One region of the Streptomyces sp. NPDC051018 genome, then DNA from elsewhere that is predicted to be linked to it. Evidence: riboswitches for the same ligand, from Rfam matches in the RefSeq annotation. Region 1 holds a riboswitch; each other region holds the start of a gene.
What was found. A riboswitch is a leader RNA that binds a small molecule or an ion and turns the genes downstream of it on or off. The one in region 1 is predicted to bind thiamine pyrophosphate.
Positions count from the first base shown of each region.

Region 2: another riboswitch for thiamine pyrophosphate. It lies ahead of thiO (glycine oxidase ThiO); the one in region 1 lies ahead of thiC (phosphomethylpyrimidine synthase ThiC).
Region 3: another riboswitch for thiamine pyrophosphate. It lies ahead of ACIBCM_RS29345 (thiamine ABC transporter substrate binding subunit); the one in region 1 lies ahead of thiC (phosphomethylpyrimidine synthase ThiC).

Region 1 is NZ_JBITFN010000006.1:137,740-144,553, reverse strand. It holds gene ACIBCM_RS12940 (DUF5326 family protein) at 1-154, shown strand, start outside; gene ACIBCM_RS12935 (IclR family transcriptional regulator) at 456-1,193, shown strand; gene ACIBCM_RS12930 (SsgA family sporulation/cell division regulator) at 1,318-1,752, shown strand; gene ACIBCM_RS12925 (YibE/F family protein) at 2,047-3,489, opposite strand; TPP riboswitch at 3,561-3,719, shown strand; gene thiC (phosphomethylpyrimidine synthase ThiC) at 3,712-5,538, shown strand; partial or broken gene ACIBCM_RS12915 (TerD family protein) at 5,625-6,152, shown strand; gene ACIBCM_RS12910 (hypothetical protein) at 6,436-6,814, shown strand, end outside.
Region 2 is NZ_JBITFN010000001.1:599,703-606,602, reverse strand. It holds gene ACIBCM_RS02435 (hypothetical protein) at 1-577, opposite strand, end outside; gene metF (methylenetetrahydrofolate reductase [NAD(P)H]) at 617-1,531, opposite strand; gene thiE (thiamine phosphate synthase) at 2,036-2,686, opposite strand; gene ACIBCM_RS02420 (Rv2175c family DNA-binding protein) at 2,789-3,154, opposite strand; gene ACIBCM_RS02415 (NAD(P)/FAD-dependent oxidoreductase) at 3,277-4,527, opposite strand; gene ACIBCM_RS02410 (hypothetical protein) at 4,747-5,085, opposite strand; TPP riboswitch at 5,194-5,306, shown strand; gene thiO (glycine oxidase ThiO) at 5,304-6,632, shown strand; gene thiS (sulfur carrier protein ThiS) at 6,629-6,844, shown strand; gene ACIBCM_RS02395 (thiazole synthase) at 6,853-6,900, shown strand, end outside.
Region 3 is NZ_JBITFN010000022.1:90,649-97,548, reverse strand. It holds gene ACIBCM_RS29355 (phosphatidate cytidylyltransferase) at 1-101, shown strand, start outside; gene rlmN (23S rRNA (adenine(2503)-C(2))-methyltransferase RlmN) at 275-1,384, shown strand; TPP riboswitch at 1,621-1,731, shown strand; gene ACIBCM_RS29345 (thiamine ABC transporter substrate binding subunit) at 1,814-2,914, shown strand; gene ACIBCM_RS29340 (ABC transporter permease) at 2,959-4,593, shown strand; gene ACIBCM_RS29335 (ABC transporter ATP-binding protein) at 4,593-5,615, shown strand; gene ACIBCM_RS29330 (nuclear transport factor 2 family protein) at 5,807-6,307, opposite strand; gene ACIBCM_RS29325 (hypothetical protein) at 6,409-6,900, opposite strand, start outside.

The DNA.
Region 1 (6,814 bases):
CGTGCTGGCCGTTTTCGGCGGACTGATCACGAGCGTCGTCGGATTTGTGATCGGTCTGCTCTTCAAGGCCCTCGCCCTGGTCGCGCTCGTGGGTGGACTGGTCTTCGTCGTACGGAAGTTCATGACCTCTTCGAACTCGCGCGGTGACTGGTAACCACTGTCGGTACGGGTGTTAACCCAGCCGGGGGAACACCCCCCAAACCCCAGGTCCAGGGGGTAGGGCGACCATTACAGTGGCAATCCGCTGCCAGGCTTCCGGATTCACCACCCCTAGTGAGCCCTCTTGTGACCTCTTGAGCGCCCCCCTGGGACCGAGGTGGGAATCCTCCGAGGGGCCGCGCGGCGGGCACACGGGGACGGCCCCCGCGGGCGGGCGAGTCGCCCGTCACGATGCCCGGGGGTGACCTTTGGACACATTCACGAACGCCGCCGGCACACATGCCGCCGTTCCCACACTGATCGGCTCGGTACAGCGGGCGCTCAGGCTGCTGGAGGCGGCGGCGTCGCATCCGGACGGGGCGCCGGCGAAGCAGCTCGCCCGGGAGGCGGGCATTCCGCTGCCCACGGCCTACCACCTGCTGCGGACACTGACCCATGAGAACTATCTGCGCCGTGAGAAGGGCGTCTTCGTCATGGGGGACGGTGTGGAGCTGCTGGCCCTTGGCGGGTCTATGCAGAATCGTCGCACCAGGCTGGAGGAGACGCTGGCGCACTGGCGGGACGCCATCGGAGTCCCCGTCTACTTCGCGGTCTACCGCGAGGGCGAGATCGAACTCGTCGCCGTCTCGGACACCCCGTACGCCCCCGCCGTCACCGAGTGGGCGGACTTCCGCGAGACCGGCCATGCCCATGCCGTAGGCCAGTGTCTGCTCAGCCAGCTCGGCGAGGCCGCCCGCCGGGACCATCTGGACCGGCATCCCGTGCGGCCGGTGACGCCCTATTCCGTACGCGACCGGCGCGCGCTGCTGGAGCGGCTCGCGGCCGTCGAACGTATGCAGCCGGTCGTGGAACGGCAGGAATATGCCCTCGGCACGGTCTGCGCGGCGATCCCTATCACAGCCGGATCCACCGCGGCGGCCATGGCGATCTCTCTTCCCCTGCATCAGGAGGAGCGGCTGCTACCCGCGATCGAGCAACTGCGCAAGGGCATAGGCGGGTTGCTGAGCTCCCTCGCGTTCTCTATCAGTATCTGAAAAATCACTCCTTGTAGTTCTCTGGTCGCTTAGAGCACGATTGCACCAAGAGGTTCAGGGGAATCCTTCCTGACCGTTTTCTGCAAGCTTCTTCTAGCAGGCTTCATCCACTGCGGGGTACACGATGCATGAGTCGGTCCAGGCCGAGGTCCTGATGAGCTTTCTTGTGTCCGAGGAGCTCTCGTTCCGGATCCCGGTGGAGCTGCGATACGGGACGGAGGATCCGTACGCCGTGCGGATGACCTTCCATTTGCCCGGGGATGTGCCTGTGACCTGGGCCTTCAGTCGCGATCTGCTGCTCGACGGCATCGTCGGGCCGAGCGGGGACGGCGATGTGCATATCGCTCCCATGGGTCCCGAGGAGCTGTCCGACCTCGGCATCCGCCTCCAGGTGGGCGGGGAGCGGGCGCTGTTCCAGGTGAGCGCCGCGCCGGTCGTCGCCTTCCTCGACCGCACGGACCGACTGGTGCCGCTGGGGCAGGAGCGGGCGTTCGGCGACTTCGAGGACGCCCTGGAGAAGGCGCTGAGGACCATCCTCGCGGAGGAGAACGCGGGCTGAGCCGGAGGCGGACCCTCCGCACCACGGGTCCCGCCCCGGTCCGTATCCCGGATCCCCTGTTCCGCCGTGGTCCGTCGCAGGGTCCAGCCCCGGTCCGTACGCCGGATCCCGCCCGGGCCCGGATCCCGGGCCCGCCACCGTCACGACCCCGGACCGCGCCCCGGTCCGTACGCCCACCCCCGTCCCCGCCCCTGCCCGCGGTCCCGGTCCAGACCGCCGACCCTTGCCCCCGCCAGCTTCCCGGCCCCGGACCGTACGCCCGGCTCGGACGCTCTCTCCCCGCTGCCGCCCGGGCTATTTTCTGCGGCGGCGACCTGTGCCGCCCCGCCCCGGGAGCCCGAGTCCACCGAGCCCGCCCGGCCCCGGCGCACCGCCGCGCGGGGGCGCCACACTCCTCGCCACCGGGTCGTCGGCCCCCGGCCGGTCGGCGGAGACGACCAGCGCCGCGAGCGCGGTGGTCACCGGCACGGACGCGACCAGACCGATCGACCCGACCAGCGTCCGGACGATCTCCTCCGCCACCAGTTCGCTGTTGGCGACCGTGCCCACACTGCTCTGGGCGATGGTGAACAGCAGGAGCAGCGGCAGCGCGGCACCCGCGTAGGCCAGGACGAGCGTATTGACCACGGACGCGATGTGATCCCGCCCGATCCGGATGGCGGCGCGGTACAGCGCCCGGGGCCCCATTCCGGGATCGGCCTGCCGCAGCTCCCACACGGCCGACGTCTGGGTGACCGTCACATCGTCGAGCACACCGAGCGAGCCGATGATCACGCCCGCCAGCAGCAGACCGCTCATGTCGATCCCGGGATACAGACCGTGGATCAGACCCGTGTTGTCGTCGGTGTTGCCGGACAGGTCCGCCCAGTCGATGAACACCGAGCCGAGCAGTCCGATCAGCAGCAGCGAGATCAGCGTGCCGAGCACCGCTACCGACGTCCGCGCGGTCAGCCCGTGGCAGAGGTACAGCGCGATCAGCATGATGGCGCTCGACCCGACGACCGCCACGATCAGCGGATTGGAGCCTTCCAGGATCGCGGGCAGGATGAACAGCGTCAGTACGGCAAAGGAGGCGGCGAGTGCGACCAGCGCCATCACCCCGCGCATCCGCCCCACCAGCACCACCGCCAGCGCGAAGATCCCCGCGAGCACGGCCATCGGGACCTTGCGGTTCACATCGATCACGGAGTACTGGAGATCGCGGGGCGCGTCGGGGGCGAAGGCGACCACCACCCCCTGCCCCTTCTCCAGCTGCCGTGGCGCGTCCGGCTGGATGATCTCGGTGAAGGTGCGGCCCGCGTCCTTGCCGCTGGTGACCTTGACGGTTGCCTTCCCGCACTCGCCCTTCCGCGCGTTGACCGCCTCGCGGCCCTGGGGAGTACTGGTGTCGCCCGTGGGCGGGACCTGCGCGGCGTTCACGTCCTTGCAGTCGACGGCGTCGACCCGGGTCACCGTGCCCTGCTGGGTCTGACGGTCGAAGCCCACCCCGGTGCGCTCATGGCCGGGCGCGGAGCCGGGCCACAGGACCACCAGACCCACGGCGACCGCGGTGGCGAACGGAATCAGCACCGCGGCGATGACCTTGCGCAGATGCCGGGAGACGGGGGCCGCCGGGCCATGATTGTGGGTGTGGCCGTGGGAGTGCGCGGGGGGTTCCGGCGGCTCCGACGGCTCCTGTGGCCGCCGGGGCCCCGGTGGTCCGTGCGGCTGCTGATGGTCGGGCGGTGAAGAGGTCACCGGCCGATCATCGCAAGAACGGGCCGGGGCCCCTGTTCAGCACGCCAGAAATGACGCTAGCGTGGTGGCACCTTTGCACACGCGGGAGCTCGGAGCACCGGGCTGAGAGGGCGCTGATCGCCGTACGACCCGTCTGGCCAACGCCAGTACGCCGTCTGCGGAAACCGCTGCGTCGACCGCCGAACCTGTTACCGGGTAATGCCGGCGTAGGGAGTAGGTCTCATGACCGTTCAGGACGCACGCACGCCTGCCGCCGACCAGAACGCCGCCGACCACAGCGCCGTCCGGGCCGTCGGGGCCGGCGAGCGCAAGCCGGGCTGGCACAAGGGGTACGTCGAGGGTTCGCGCCCCGGCCTCCGGGTGCCGGTCCGTCAGGTGCACCTCACCAATGGCACGGATGTGACGCTGTACGACACATCCGGTCCGTACACCGACCCCACCGTCGAGACCGATGTACGCCGTGGCCTGCCGCCGCTGCGGGAGCACTGGATCACCGCGCGCGGTGACACGGAGGAGTACGAGGGCCGTCCCGTGCGCCCCGAGGACGACGGGATCAAGCACACGTCTCCGCGCGGCGGGCTCAGGAACCTCGACGCGGTCTTCCCCGGCCGTCCGCGCCGGCCCCGCCGGAGCCGTGACGGAGGGCCGGTGACCCAGCTCGCGTACGCCCGACGGGGAGAGATCACCCCGGAGATGGAGTACGTGGCCATCCGGGAGAACGTTTCTCCCGAGGTCGTACGGGAGGAGATCGCCGCGGGCCGCGCGGTGCTCCCGGCCAATGTCAACCACCCGGAGATCGAGCCGATGATCATCGGCAAGAGGTTCCTGGTGAAGGTCAACGCCAATATCGGCAACTCCGCCGTCACCTCCTCCATCGAGGAGGAGGTCGAGAAGATGACCTGGGCGACCCGCTGGGGAGCCGACACGGTGATGGACCTGTCGACCGGCCGCAATATCCACACCACCCGCGAATGGGTACTGCGCAACTCACCCGTGCCGATCGGCACCGTCCCGCTCTACCAGGCCCTGGAGAAGGTCGACGGCAGGGCCGAGGAGCTGAGCTGGGAGATCTACAAGGACACGGTGATCGAACAGGCCGAGCAGGGCGTCGACTACATGACCGTCCACGCCGGAGTGCTGCTGCGCCATGTCCCGCTCACCGCCCGCCGCAAGACGGGGATCGTCTCGCGCGGCGGCTCGATCATGGCGGCCTGGTGCCTCGCGCACCACAGGGAATCGTTCCTCTACGAGAACTTCGAGGAACTGTGCGAGATCCTCGCCGCCTACGACGTGACCTACTCGCTCGGGGACGGGCTGCGGCCCGGCTCGATCGCGGACGCCAACGACGAGGCGCAGTTCGCGGAGTTGCGGACCCTCGGGGAACTCAACCGGATCGCCAGGCGTTTTCAGGTTCAGACGATGATCGAGGGCCCCGGTCATGTCCCGATGCACAAGATCAAGGAGAACATCGACCTCCAGCAGGAGATCTGCGAGGAGGCCCCCTTCTATACGCTCGGCCCGCTCACGACGGATGTGGCTCCCGCGTACGACCACATCACCTCCGGCATCGGAGCGGCGATGATCGCCTGGTGGGGCACGGCCATGCTCTGCTACGTCACCCCCAAGGAACATCTCGGTCTGCCGAACCGGGACGATGTGAAGACCGGTGTCATCACCTACAAGATCGCCGCACACGCGGCCGATCTCGCCAAGGGGCACCCGGGAGCCCAGGAATGGGACGACGCCCTCTCGGACGCCCGTTTCGAGTTCCGGTGGGAGGACCAGTTCAATCTGGCTCTCGACCCGGACACCGCGAGGGAGTTCCACGACGAGACGCTTCCGGCCGAGCCCGCCAAGACCGCGCACTTCTGCTCGATGTGCGGTCCGAAATTCTGCTCCATGAAAATCAGCAGGAGCATCACCGAGCAGTTCGGTGGTGACCAGCCCGCCTCGGCCGCGACGGATGAGGAGATCGCCGAGGGCATGCTCCAGAAGTCCAGGGAATTCGCGGCGAACGGAAACCGGGTCTATCTGCCGCTCGCGGACTGACCCCGGTACGGAGGCCCGTCGGGCGGTGGAAGCCCTGTCCGGATTTCCACCGCCTCAGCCACATTGAGTCCATGGCATCCGCATCTATGAGTAAGGGCGCGAATCTTCCGGTCGCTTCCTCCGCGGTACGGGCGGTACTGACCTGGGTACCCGCGCCGGGGGCACCGGACGCCGACGCTTCGGCGCTGCTGCTCACCGGCGGTGGACGAGCGCGTGGCGACGGCGACTTCGTCTTCTACAACCAGCCGCACCACGCCTCCAGTGCCGTACGCCATCTCGGCAAACAGCAGGGCTCCGGTGCCGTCACGGACACGATCGAGGTGAACCTGGGCGGACTGGAGGCGGACATCGAGCGGGTCGTGCTGGCCGCCTCGGTGGACCGCGGCACCTTCGGCCTGCTGTCCGGGCCGGTGCTCCGGCTGCTGGACGCCGGGACGGGGGACGAGCTGGCGCGATTCGACCTGGAGGCGACGACCGAGACCGCGTTCATCGGCGGAGAGCTGTATCTGCGGAACGGGCAGTGGAAGTTCCGCGCGGTGGGACAGGGGTACGCCTCCGGGCTGGCCGGGCTCGCCACCGACTTCGGCATCGGTGTGGCGGAGGAGGGGGGTCCGGTAGGAACGGACCAGATAACCGGTGTTGCTGTCAGAAGTTTTGACAGCGTGTGATCGGGGCTACGGATCGCGTGGTGATGCGTGTCCCGGGAGCATCCGGCGTCCTAAAGTGGAAGTCGGCCGCCTTGCGTCGGCCCGACTCCGAGTCGCATCGCGCCCACGCCGCGAGCGGCAATGAGGACAAGGGGCACCGCCTCACGCGCTGACATTCGCCTGTCCGTGGCTCCGTGCCCGCGGTGGGGATGCGTGGGGTCTTCGCCGTCACCGGGACTCGGGAGAGACCGTGACCACCGACAAGCAGTTCAAGAAGGACGTCCGCGAACTCGCCGACGCCGAAGGCATCTCGTACACCGCCGCCCGCCGGCGCCTGGCCACCGAAACCGCCGAGGAGCCCCAGGGCCAGGCCACGATGCTGGCCGGACTGGTCGCCCGAAGCCGCGGCAAGTTCACCACCGAGGAGTTCGCCGCCCGGCTGGAGCGCGGCGGCCAGGAGTACGCCGAGTACCTCAGGGACGGCCGGGAAGCCGCGATCGAGTCCCTCGATTACGCCCTGGAGCATGGGGTGGATGCCGTCGATGACGAGCTCGCCGCCGTCGCCGCCAGCAAGGGGACGCCGATTACGACGGATGACCTTGCCGAGGGCCTGCGCCGGGTCCGTGACC
Region 2 (6,900 bases), on a different contig from region 1:
CACCCGGGTCCTCAGCGCCCGGCGGGGGGACGTAGTACGGATCGAACGCGCCGTAGTCCGGACCGCCCTGCTCCTGCTCGGGCCCCGGCCCCTGCTGCCCCGTGGCGAAGCCCGTATCGCTGTAGACGCCGTACTGTCCGGTGTCGTCCGGCATCGGCTCCGGTTCGTACACGGGCCGCTCGCCGGTCTCCGGTCCGGCCGGGGTGCCGGAGAGATCGGCCGCGACCTGCTCGGAAGTGCTCTCCTCCAGGCCGGAGACCTCCAGCGAGGCGACGGTCGACTCCCTCGCGGAACCCGCCCTGCGGCGCCGGCTGGCACCAGGACGGCCGCCGATCGCCCAGCCGGTGGAGAACCCCTTGCGGAAGGAGAGCGTCACATAGGTCTGGCCGACCGCGAAGACCAGCACTCCGAGCCCGATCACCGCTCTGGAGGCCATCAGCACCCCGAGGACCACGGTGAGAAAGCCGCCGAAGGCGAGCAGGCGCCAGCGCAGCCGCGCCTTGTACTGAAGCAGCACCTCACCGAGCAGCCACAGAGCGACGATGCCGAACGCGATATAGAGGACCGTAAGCCCCATGCCCGCCCCTCTCCCTCGGCCGCCGTCGGATACGGCCGATCAGGACTGTTTGTGCAGTCCGAGATTCTCGTAGATCTCAAGCGTCGCGGTGGAGTTGAGGGTGATGAAGTGGAGACCCGGAACACCCTCCGATAGCAACTCCGCGCAGAACTCCGTTGCGAACTCGATACCCAAGGAGCGTACAGCGGCCGCGTCGTCCTTGACGGCGAGGATCCTGTCTTTCAGCTGCGACGGGACAGCGGCGTTGCTCAGCTGGGCGAGCCGTTCGAGCTGGCGGACGCTGGTGATCGGCATGACCTCGGGAATGATCGGGGTTTCACAGCCCGCTGCGGCCACCCGGTCCCGCAGCCGCAGATAGTCCTCGGGCTTGAAGAACATCTGGGTGATCGCGTAATCCGCTCCGGCCCGGCACTTGTCGACAAAGTGACGGATGTCGGTGTCCCAGTCCTGGGAGCGGGGGTGCATCGCGGGGAAGGCCGCGACACCGACGCAGAAGTCCCCGGATTCCTTGATCAGCCGGACCAGCTCCGCCGCGTACCGTACGCCCTCGGGGTGCTTGACCCACTCGGCCATGGGGTCGCCGGGCGGGTCGCCCCGGACGGCGAGGATGTTACGGATCCCGGCGTCCGCGTACTGGCCGATCATATTGCGCAGCTCGGCGACGGAGTGGTTCACGGCGGTGAGGTGGGCGACGGGGGTGAGGGTGGTGTCGGCGGCGATCCTCTCGGTGGCCTTGACCGTGCCGGCGCGGGTGGAGCCGCCGGCGCCATAGGTCACGGAGACGAAACTCGGGGCCACGGCCTCGATCCTGCGCAGCGCGTTCCAGAGGTTGCGCTCGCCCTTCTCCGTCTTCGGCGCCCAGAACTCGAAGGAGTAGGACGTCTTGCCGGTGGCGAGCAATTCGCGCACCGTCCGTGCGCGATCCGTCCGGATGGAAGGTGTTCCGAGGGCCATAGTCGCAGGCTATCCAGGGTCGAAGGGTCTCCCAACCGCAGTCCACCCATCGGACAGCGGTGGTGACCTGTTCGAGTGGGTCCGTGCTGGGGGGTCCGACCTGATGGGAGCGGGGTGGGCGGAGCCCTCTTCCGCTCCGATGCCGCTCCGTTTCCGCGCCGAAGGCCCGGGTACCGGCAGGCGGCCGGACGGAGGGCGGGAGCGCCTCCCGGGGCGCTTCCGGGTGCGGTCGCCTCCCCGCCGGGCCCGGGACGCGGGCCGGCGCGCGGGGGACTCCAGTGGCCCCGGGGACGGGTGTTCTTCACGCACCCGGGGCCGGGAGCCGGCGCGCGGGGGCACTCCCGGGCGCCACCGGCGTACTCCACCTGAAGGCCGGCCATGCCCCGCCCCCGGCCGGAGGGCCAGGGTGGGACCACCTCAGGTGCCGGGCGTACGGGCCCGGTACGCATGGCCCGTGCGGGCGCCCGCACGGCGGGGCGGGCCCGTGTGACAACGCGGGGCCCGTCAGTCGGAGCGGGCCCGGATCCGCTTGCTGAGACGGGCCGCCGCGGCGGCGGGATCGGCGGCTTCCGTGATGGCCCGTACGACGACGATCCGGCGGGCTCCCGCGTCCAGGACCTCGTCGAGATTGTCCGCGTCGATCCCGCCGATGGCGAACCAGGGGCGGTCGGTCCCGAGAGCGGCGGTGGCACGGACGAGCTCCAGCCCGGGGGCGTGCCGTCCGGGCTTGGTGGGGGTGGGCCAGCAGGGTCCGGTGCAGAAGTAGTCGACGCCGGGCTCGGCCGCCGCGGCCGCGGCCTCCGCCTCGCTGTGGGTGGAGCGGCCGATGAGGACACCGCCGCCGAGGATCGCCCGGGCGGCGGGCACGGGAAGGTCGCCCTGCCCCAGGTGCAGCGCATCGGAACCGATGGCGTGGGCGACGTCCGCCCGGTCGTTCACCGCGAGCAGTTTGCCGTGCCGACGGCAGGCGTCGGCGACGATCCGCAGATGGTCCAGCTCCTCGGCCGCCTCCATGCCCTTGTCGCGCAGTTGCACGATGTCGACGCCGGAGCCGAGGACCGCGTCCAGGAACTCCGCGAGATCGCCCCGCTCTCCGCGCGCGTCGGTGCAGAGGTAGAGACGGGCGTCGGACAGCTGCTCACGAACCGTGGACATGACGGATTCCCCCCGGTGGGTCGGCGGTGTGCTGGCGGATCCGCGGGGGCGCGGCGCGCCCGCACACCGCTGGTGTGTCTTCTGTTGGTCGCGGCCCCGGCGTCAGACGGCGAGCGCCTGGGCCCGGCGCTTCACCTCCGTGCCGCGATTCTCGCTGAGCGCCTGTGCGGGGGTGCCGGGCAGGGTCGGGTCCGGGGTGAACAGCCACTCCAGCATCTCTGCGTCGGTGAAGCCGTCGTCCTTCAGGAGCGTCAGGGTGCCGGAGAGGCCCTTGACGACCTTCTCGCCGCCGATGAAGGCGGCGGGAACCATGAGCACGCGGTTCTCACCACGGCGCACCGCGATCAGCTGCCCCTCCTTGACCAGCTGCCGGACGCGCGTCACCTGGACATCGAGCTTTTCGGCGATGTCGGGCAGCGTGAGCCATGCGGGGACGAGAGCATCGATCTTTGCGTCAATCTCGGTCACGGGACAAGCCTGCCATCTGGGACTGACAGTGGGTAGCGGGAGCCCCCGGCCGGCTGCGGCCAACCGGACCGGGATCCGGGCACCGACGCTGGTCAGAGCCGGTTTCCCGGGTCCCGGACGGCTCAGAGGGACGCGGCCTTCAGAGGGACCGAGGGGTCGGCGGCGCGCTGTGGGTCCAGCCGGCCGCCCGACTGGATCACCTTGCGGCCCTGGGCCAGATCCCTGGGCCGGCCGACGGCGAGCAGCGCGACCAGGGCCCCTTCGCGCAGCCACAGCACCGTCCACGCCGGGTCGGCGGGATCGCCGCGCCAGACGGTCGTATCGGCGTCGGTGTGATCACCCGCGTACTGCACGAACCGTCCGAACTGCTCCGACCAGAAGTACGGCACCGGGTCGTAGACCGCCGGCGGCTCCCCCGGTGCGCCGATGGAGGTCCCGGCCGCCGGGCGGGCGCCGGTTCCGGTCCCGCTTCCCGTCCCGGAGACCTCGCCCGCGACCCGGGCGACGACATTGGCGGCCACGGTGCGCGGCCCCTGGAGGGCGTTGTCCCAGTGGTGGACGAGCAGCCGCCGTCCGTAGCGGGCTGAGGGGAAGGAGGCGCAGTCCCCCACGGCGTACACATCGGGCCGCGAGGTGCGCAGATACCGGTCCGCGGTGATCGAGCCGTCCGGGCCGGTCTCGATCCCGGAGCCCGCGAGCCAGGCGGTGGCGGGGCGGGCGCCGATGCCGACGACCACGGCACCCGCGGGGATCCGTCTGCCGTCCGCCAGAACGACCGTCCCGGGCTCGACACCGGCCACGCGTGCGTGGGTGATCAGTTCGGTCCCGGACTCCGTGTACCACCCGGCCATGGGGGCGGTGACCTCGGCGGGCAGGGCGCCCGCCAGCGGCCGGTCCGCGGCCTCGACGACCGTGACCGAGCACCCCGCCTCGCGGGCGGCCGTCGCGAACTCCGCCCCGATCCAGCCCGCGCCGACCACCACGATGTCGTGCCGTGTGCCGAGGAGCGGCCGCAGCCGCTCGGCGTCGTCGAGGGTGCGCAGCAGATGGACTCCGGGAACGGCCTCGGTGCCGGGCAGACTGATCGGTTCCGCTCCGGACGCGATGACGAGGACGTCGTACGGGACGGGCCCGGCCTCGGTGTCCAGCTCATACGCGCCCGGGCGCACCGCGGTCACCTCACAGCCGAGGCGCAGCTCGATGGCCAGCTCCTCGAAGTCGACCTCGAAGGCCGAGCCCTCCGCCGTGCCGAGGAGGATCGCCTTGGAGAGCGGGGGCCTGTCGTACGGCTGATGGGGTTCGGCGCCGATCACGGTGACGGAGCCGGTGAATCCGAGTTCACGCAGGGCGACCGCGGTCTGCACACCGGCCATGCCCGCTCCGACGACGACCACACGGGGCGTCTGCTGCTGTTTCTGCTGCTCGCTCACCCGTCAACCTTACGCATCTGACAGACCGTCAGAAAAGGTGGGCGCCTCGCGGACGCGCACCACGGCACGGCGAAGCCCCGCGGGGAGCCACCGCAAGGGTCACCGGCGCTCCCGGTGACGGCCGGGACGCACGGGACGAGCCACCCCGGCGAGCCGGCCGCGCTACCGCCGTTCCTCCACGACACTCGTCCCCCGCCCCGGCTGTGACTCCCACTCCCAGCTCTCCTCAAGGCGCACCCGCCCGTCGGGCAGTTCCACGACCGTCGAGACGCAGTGCCCCGACGAGGTGGTGCCGTCCGTCTTCAGCTGCACATAGCGGAAATCGAGCCGGTCGCCGTCACGGGTGCCCACCAGATGGCCCCGGACCACGTCCCCGCCGTCGTACTCGGCCCAGATCCGCCCCTCCTCCTCGTGGTACGCGAACCGGGTGCGGGTACCCACCTGGCCCGGCGCCTGATCCGCCACCGGGAAGAGCACACGTCCGTCGAGCGACCCTGCCATGGCGACTGCTCCCTCGCGTTGCGCCCTCCCGGGCGGCGGCGCGACGAGGACCGGCCGCCCGGCACCACGTCTACTGCGAGTTGAGGGCTGGGGTTAGGGTGGCCACCGTAAAGCACTCGCGGGAGTCCGGACGCACCGGGCTGAGAGGGAGGCTGGACGGCCTCCGACCGTACGAACCTGATCCGGGTCATGCCGGCGAAGGGAGGGGCTCGCCGCCCATGTCGCACATCCTCGGTCCGCACGAGCCGCGCGGGACGTCGCCGTCCGCCGCCGCGGGGCGGCGCGTCCCCGCTCCGGCGCCACCGCCGGGCGGCGCGCCCCCCGCACGGTCCTCGGGCACCGCCCCCACGGCACCGGCCCCGCACGGGTCCTCGCCGGGACCCGGCCGGGAGTCCCGGGTCCCGGACGTCCTGGTCGTCGGCGGTGGAATCATCGGGCTGGCCACCGCGTGGCGGACCGCGCAGCGCGGGCTGAAGGTCACCGTCGTCGACCCCGAACCCGGGGGCGGAGCCGCACATGTGGCCGCCGGGATGCTCGCGGCGGTCACCGAACTCCACTACGGCGAGCAGAGGCTGCTGGCCCTCAATATGGAGTCCGCGCGCCGCTACCCCGCCTTCGCCGAAGAGCTTGAGGAGGAGAGCGGCCGGGACATCGGCTATCGCGCCTGCGGCACCCTGGCCGTCGCGCTCGACGCCGACGACCGGGCCCACCTCCGCGAGCTCCACGCGCTGCAGCGCCGCTCCGGCCTGGAGTCGGAGTGGCTGACCGGCCGGGAGTGCCGCCGGCTCGAACCCCTGCTCGCACCGGGTGTGCGCGGCGGTCTGCGGGTCGACGGCGACCATCAGGTCGACCCGCGGCGGCTCGCGTCCGCACTGGTCACGGCCTGTGAGCGGGCCGGGGTGACACTGTGGCGGGGCTGGGCCGACCGGCTCCTCGTCGCACGCGACCGGGCCACCGGAGTCGCCCTCACCGACGGCCGGGAGCTGTCCGCCGGCCAGGTCGTGCTCGCGGGCGGCAGCCTCAGCGGACGGCTCGCCGGGGTCCCGGACGACGTCCTCCCGCCCGTGCGTCCCGTGAAGGGGCAGGTGCTGCGGCTCACGGTGCCCCCCGCGCACGCCCCCTTCCTCTCCCGGACCGTACGGGCCGTGGTGCGCGGCAGCGCCGTCTATCTGGTGCCGCGCGAGAACGGCGAACTCGTCGTCGGCGCCACCAGCGAGGAACTGGGCTGGGACACCACCGTCACCGCCGGCGGGGTCTATGAACTGCTGCGCGACGCCCATGAACTGGTGCCGGGCATCACCGAACTGCCGCTGACCGAGACCCGCGCGGGGCTGCGTCCCGGCTCCCCGGACAACGCGCCCCTGCTCGGCCCGACCTCTCTGCCCGGCCTGCTGCTGGCCACCGGCCACTACCGCAACGGCGTACTCCTCACGCCCGTGACCGGCGATGTGATGGCCACGGCGCTCACCTGTGGCGCGCTCCCCGAGGAAGCCCATCCCTTCACCCCCCATCGCTTCACTCCCGTCTCTCAGGAGCAGCCCGTATGAACAGCGTTCCCCTGGTTGTCTCCGTCAACGGCGAGCGGCGTGAACTCGCCACCGGAACCACGCTGGACACCCTCGTCGCCGGTCTCACCACCGCGCCGTCCGGTGTCGCCGCCGCCGTCAACGAGGCCGTCGTACCGCGCAGCCAGTGGCCGGGCACCCTGCTCGGCGACGGTGACCGCGTGGAAGTCCTCACCGCGGTCCAGGGAGGCTGAGCACCGCCATGGCAGACGACCGGCTCACCATCGGCGACACCGCCTTCACCTCCCGG
Region 3 (6,900 bases), on a different contig from region 1:
TGCTGCCCGGCCACGGCGGCATCATGGACCGGCTGGACTCGCTGCTGCCGACCGCCCCGGTGGTCTGGCTGCTGCTGGTGATCTTCGTCGGAAGCGGCTGACCGGGCCGCCGCGCGGACCCGGTACTCTGGAAGGGCGTGTCGCCGGACGGCGGCGCGCCCTTTCCGACCCGCGGCCGCGGGGGTGGTCCGGTGAGTTTCCCGGGCTTCGGCAGTACACCGGGTGTTCCGCGTCGGCGCGGGGCGCCGGCACCGTTCACGAGGAGTTTTGGCTCATGGCCCCCGCCCCGGGAGAGCTCACGTTCATCGCGCCCCGCGGAGCGAAGAAGCCACCGCGTCACCTCGCCGATCTCACCCCCGCCGAGCGCAGGGAAGCCGTCGCGGCGATCGGCGAGAAGCCCTTCCGGGCGAAGCAGCTCTCCCAGCACTACTTCGCGCGGTACGCGCACGACCCCGAGCAGTGGACGGACATCCCGGCCGCCGCCCGGCACAGGCTCGCCTCCGAGCTGCTGCCGGACCTGATGTCGGTCGTACGCCATATCTCCTGCGACGACGACACCACCCGTAAGACGCTGTGGCGGCTGCACGACGGCACCCTCGTCGAGTCCGTGCTGATGCGGTACCCGGACCGGGTCACGATGTGTATCTCGTCCCAGGCGGGCTGCGGGATGAACTGCCCGTTCTGCGCCACGGGACAGGCGGGCCTCGACCGCAATCTGTCCACCGCCGAGATCGTGCACCAGATCGTCGACGGGATGCGCGCGCTGCGTGACGGCGAGGTCCCCGGCGGCCCGGCGCGGCTGTCGAACATCGTGTTCATGGGGATGGGCGAGCCCCTCGCCAACTACAAGCGGGTCGTGGGCGCGATCCGGCGGCTCACCGATCCAGAGCCGGACGGGCTCGGTATCTCACAGCGCGGGATCACCGTCTCGACGGTCGGTCTGGTGCCCGCGATGCTGCGCTTCGCCGACGAGGGCTTCAAGTGCCGGCTCGCCGTGTCGCTGCACGCGCCGGACGACGAGCTGCGCGACACCCTCGTCCCGGTCAACACCCGCTGGAAGGTACGGGAGGTCCTGGACGCGGCCTGGGAGTACGCGGAGAAGTCCGGCCGCCGGGTCTCCATCGAGTACGCGCTGATCCGCGACATCAACGATCAGGCCTGGCGCGGTGATCTGCTGGGCCGGCTGCTCAAGGGCAAGCGGGTCCATGTCAATCTGATCCCGCTCAATCCGACGCCCGGCTCCAAGTGGACGGCGTCGCGGCCCGAGGACGAGAAGGCGTTCGTCGAGGCGATCGCGGCCCATGGGGTACCGGTGACCGTGCGGGACACCCGGGGGCAGGAGATCGACGGGGCGTGCGGACAGCTCGCCGCGACGGAGCGCTGAGCCCGGCCCGGGGCCGGGAGAACCGGCTCGTACCGGGCGCGGGAACGACCCGTACCGACTGGACGTAAGGGCCGTACCGACCGGCCGCAGGTGCGCTCCGCACCACCGTCCATACGACCCGTACCCGCGGACGGCCCGCAACCACCATCCGTGGCCGTCCCCTCCCGGACGGGACGAATGACCCGCACCTGACATCCCACGCGTCCGACCTTGTACTCTGGGCTCGAACACATGCATACATCCGACAGGGGAGCGCCACAGCGCTGAGAGTGCGGTACCCATCAGACCGCAGACCCTCTGAACCTCGCCCAGGTCATTCTGGGTAGGAAGTTCGGTCGTAACTCAAGCTGTTGCGCCCTGCCCGGATCCTTCGCTGAGGACCGGGCAGGGCCGCGTCTCTTCCTGGCCACCCCCAGGAGGAATGATCCAGTGAGCACCACCAGGAAGATCACGGTCGCCGCGCTGGCCGCCGCGCTCGGAGTCGGTACCCTCGCCGCCTGCGGCGGGGAGACGGACGACTCGCCGTCCGGCGGCGCCGGCGGATCGAAGCCGAAGACCGTCACGCTGGTGACGCACGACTCGTTCGCCGCGTCCGCATCCGTGCTCAAGGAGTTCACCGAGGAGACCGGCTACACCGTCAAGGTGCTCAAGAGTGGTGACGCCGGAGAGGCCCTCAACAAGGAGATCCTCACCAAGGGCTCCCCGCAGGGCGATGTCTTTTTCGGCGTCGACAACACCCTCCTCTCGCGCGCCCTCGACAGCGGCCTGTTCACCCCGTACGAGGCCAAGGGGCTGGCGGCGATTCCGCAGGCGGTGAAACTCGACGGCGACAAGCACCGGGTGACGCCCGTCGACACCGGCGACATCTGCGTCAACTACGACAAGAAGTACTTCGCCGACCGGAAACTGGCGCCGCCTCAGACCTTCGACGATCTGCTCAAGCCCGCGTACAAGAACCTGCTCGTCACCGAGAACGCCGCCACCTCGTCCCCCGGACTCGGCTTTGTACTCGGCACGGTGGCGCGGTACGGCGACGAGGGCTGGCAGGACTACTGGAAGAAGCTCAAGGCGAACGGCGTCAAGGTCGTCAGCGGCTGGGAGCAGGCGTACAACGAGGAGTTCTCCGGCTCTGCGGGCGGCAGGAAGGCCGACGGCGACCGCCCGCTGGTCGTCTCGTACGCCTCCAGCCCGCCGGTGGAGGTCCTCTTCTCGGAGCCGCGGCCCGCCGAGGCGCCGACCGGGGTCGCCACCGGCACCTGCTTCCGTCAGATCGAGTTCGCCGGACTGCTGAAGGGCGCGAAGAACGAGGGCGGCGGCAAGGCGCTGCTGGACTTCCTGGTCTCGGAGAAGTTCCAGGAGGACATGCCGCTGAACATGTTCGTCAACCCGGTGGTGGAGGGGGCGAAGCTGCCCGAGCTGTTCACCCGCTTCGGGGCCGTGGCCGACAAGCCCGGCACCCTCGCACCCGACCGGATCGCCGACAACCGGGAGCAGTGGATTCAGTCGTGGTCCTCGCTCGTCGTGAAGTAGCGGCGGCGGAGCCCGGCCCCGTCCGGGACATCCGCGGCGGCGCGGTGCGGCTCGGCCTGATGGCCGTGCCCGCCGTGTTCTTCGCCGTGTTCTTCGCCTACCCCGTCGTCTCCATCGTCGGCCGCGGCCTGGAGACCGGCGGGGGCTCGCGGTTCGGCCGGATCGGCGAGGTGCTCGGCCGCGCCGACATCCAGGGCGTGCTCTGGTTCACCACCTGGCAGGCGCTCGCCTCGACCGTGCTCACCCTGCTGATCGCGCTGCCCGGCGCCTATGTGTTCGCCCGTTACGAGTTCCCCGGCAAGAAGCTGCTGCGGGCGGCGCTGACGGTGCCGTTCGTCCTGCCGACCGTCGTCGTCGGCACCGCGTTCCTGGCCCTGCTGGGGCGCGGCGGACTGCTCGACGACCTGTGGGGCGTCCGTCTCGACACCACCGTGTGGGCGATCCTGCTCGCGCACGTCTTCTTCAACTACGCCGTCGTCGTACGGACCGTGGGCGGACTGTGGTCCCAGCTCGACCCGCGGCAGGAGGAGGCCGCGCGGGTCCTCGGCGCCGGGCGGTTCACGGCCTGGCGGAAGGTCATCCTTCCGGCGCTCGCGCCCTCTGTGGCGGCGGCCGCGCTGATGGTCTTCCTGTTCACCTTCACCTCCTTCGGGGTCGTGCAGATCCTCGGCGGGCCCTCGTACGCCACGCTGGAGGTGGAGATCTACCGGCAGACCGCGCAGTTGCTGGATCTGCCGACGGCCGCCGTCCTGACCATGGTCCAGTTCGCGGCCGTCGGGGGCGTACTCGCGGTGCACGCGTGGACCGTACGGCGACGGGAGACCGCGCTGAGACTGGTGGACCCGGCGGGAACCTCCCGGCGGCCGCGCGGTGGGCGCCAGTGGGCCCTGCTCGGCGCGGTGCTCGGCACGATCGCGCTGCTGCTGCTGGTCCCGCTCGGCGTCCTGGCCGAACGGTCGCTCAGCACCTCCGGCGGCTACGGGTTCGACCACTACCGTGCCCTCGCCACGATCGACGAGGGCGGCGGAGTCTTTCTCGTACCGCCCCTGGACGCCGTCGGGAACTCCTTGCGGTACGCGCTCGTCGCGACGCTCATCGCGCTGGTCGTGGGCGGGCTGGCCGCGGCCGCCCTGACCCGTCGCGCCGGGCGGCTGGTGAGGGGCTTCGACGCGCTGCTGATGCTGCCGCTCGGAGTGTCGGCCGTCACGGTCGGGTTCGGCTTTCTGATCACCCTGGACAAGCCCCCGCTGGATCTGCGGTCGTCCTGGATCCTGGTGCCGCTCGCCCAGGCCCTGGTCGGGGTGCCCTTCGTGATACGGACGATGCTGCCCGTCCTGCGGGCGGTGGACGGACGGCTGCGCGAGGCCGCGGCCGTGCTCGGGGCCTCACCGCTGCGCGTATGGCGGGAGGTCGATCTGCCGCTGGTGCGGCGGGCGCTGCTGATCGCCGCGGGCTTCGCGTTCGCCGTGTCGCTCGGTGAGTTCGGCGCGACCGTGTTCATCGCCCGCCCCGACCATCCGACGCTCCCGGTGGCGGTGGCACGGCTGCTGGGACGGCCGGGGGAACTCAACTACGGGCAGGCGATGGCCCTGAGCACGATACTGATGGCGGTGTGCGCGGGGGCGCTGCTGCTGCTGGAGAGAGTCCGCGTCCGCACCACCTCAGCCGGGGAGTTCTGATGGCCCTGCTCCAACTCGACGATGTGACCGTACGGTTCGGGGCGCGGACGGCGCTCGACGGGGTCGATCTGGAGGTCGCCGAGCACGAGATCGTCTGTGTGCTGGGGCCCAGCGGCAGCGGCAAGTCCACCCTGCTGCGGGTCGTGGCCGGGCTCCGGCGCGCGGACCGGGGCCGGGTGCTGCTCGCGGGGGCCGACCAGTCGGGGGTGCCGGTGCACCGGCGGGGTGTCGGACTGATGTTCCAGGACCATCAGCTCTTCCCGCAGCACGACGTCGGCGGCAATGTCGGCTTCGGGCTGCGTATGCGCGGTACGGGGCGGGCCGAACGGGAGCGCCGTGTCGCCGATGTACTGGAACTGGTGGGGCTGCCGGGCGCCGGACGACGCGCGGTCGCCGCACTCTCGGGCGGGGAGCAGCAGCGGGTGGCGCTGGCGCGGGCGCTCGCTCCACAGCCCCGGCTGCTGATGCTGGACGAGCCGCTCGGCCAGCTGGACCGGGGCCTGCGGGAGCGGCTGGTCGTCGAACTGCGGGACCTGTTCGGCCGGCTGGGCACGACCGTGCTCGCCGTCACCCACGACCAGGGCGAGGCCTTCGCGCTCGCCGACCGGGTCGTCGTGATGCGGGACGGCCGGATCGCCCAGGCGGGCGCGCCCCTGGAGGTCTGGCAGCGGCCCGCCGACGAGTTCGTGGCGCGTTTCCTCGGTTTCGACAATGTGGTGGCCGCGACGGTCAGCGGGACGGCCGCGGACACGGTGTGGGGGAAGATCCCCGTACCGGACGGCACCCCTGACGGGGAGTGCCGGCTGCTGGTCCGGCCCGCGGGCGTGGGGCTGACGGAGGTGTCGGAGGGGCTGCGCTGCACGGTCGAGGGGCGTACGTTCCGGGGGCACCACGTGGCCCTGCGGCTCAGGCCCTCCGGCGGGCCGCCCCTGGAGGCGGCGGCCGGGCTGCGGGACGCGCCCGAGGAGGGGGCCGAGGTGGGGGTGGTCTTCGCCGCGGAGGACGTGGTGGTGCTGGGCTGACGACGGTGCCGGGCGGTGCCGGTCCCGGTGCAGGGTCGGTCCGGCGCCACGCCCGGGCCCGGCGCCACGCTCCGGTCCTGCGCCGGGGATCCCCGGTCGGGCGCCGGGGGTCCGGTCCGGCACCCGGGAACGGGATGTGTGAACCCGGGGGCTCCGGACGGCGGGGGACCGTGCCAAGAGGACGGCGTACCTCAGTCCCTCGTGCACGCCGCCGCGATCGCCAGGCTGTCCTCGACGATCAGATAGCGGGTGATCAGACCGCCCCGGACTGTCACCCACATCACGAACGGCGAGCGGAAGACCTTGCCCGTCGTGGTGACCGTGCCCATGAGCCATCCGCTGATCATCGCGTCCTCGCCGTCCACGACGACCGCGTCGACCGAGCACCCCTCCGGGACGGGCACCTGGCCCTCGGCCAGCTCGCGGAAGTGGGCGGCGACATCGGCCCGGGCCGAGCGCGGGCGGATCCAGGGGACGGCCGGGTTCTCGGCGATGTGCCAGTCGACCTTCTCCGCGAACAGGTCGGCCACACGCTCGGGCGAGCCCTCCTGGAGCCGGGCCAGCAGCTCCTCGACGGTGGCACGGGTGGACGCGGTGGCGGTGGCCGCGTGCGCCGTGGTGCGGCTGTCCGCGGTGATCCGGCCGGGGCGGGTGGTCCCGGCGGTGGGCGTGGTGTCCGGTGCGGTGGTCATCGTCTCGTCCCCTTCGAGCGGCGGCTACGGGGACGATCCTGCGCCCGCAGGGGTACGGCGGTCGATTACCCACGGGGTAATCGACCGCCGTACCGGACTCCTCAGCCCTTCAGCGGGACCGCCGCCAGCGTCGCCACCCCCCAGGTCAGCGGGGTGAGGACCAGCAGCAGGACCCCCGCCCGCAGCGCGGCGGCCGAGCGCAGCGTTCCGGCGGAGGCACCGAGGCGCCGCAGGTCCTGGACGGTGGCCGCCCTGGCCGCCCGGGCCTCCAGCGCGGAGGTCAGCAGCGTGGCCGTCGTACACGCGACGACCAGGGACGCGCCCAGGCCGGTCAGCGGGCCGAAGGGGCGGGGGCCCTCGTCGTACAGCGTCCAGGCCGCGATCAGGGCGGAGGCGACCGCGCACACCACGCCCAGCGGGCGGCCGATCCTGCGGGACTCCTCCATCAGGATGCGTCCCGCCAGCAGCCGGAGGGCGCCGGGCCGGAACATCTGGAGGAGCCGGCCGCAGAAGTGCGTCAGCGCGGGGCCCGCGATCGCGAGGCCCACGGCGGTGAGTGCCCAGCCGACCAGGACGCCCACGGGGTTCCCGTC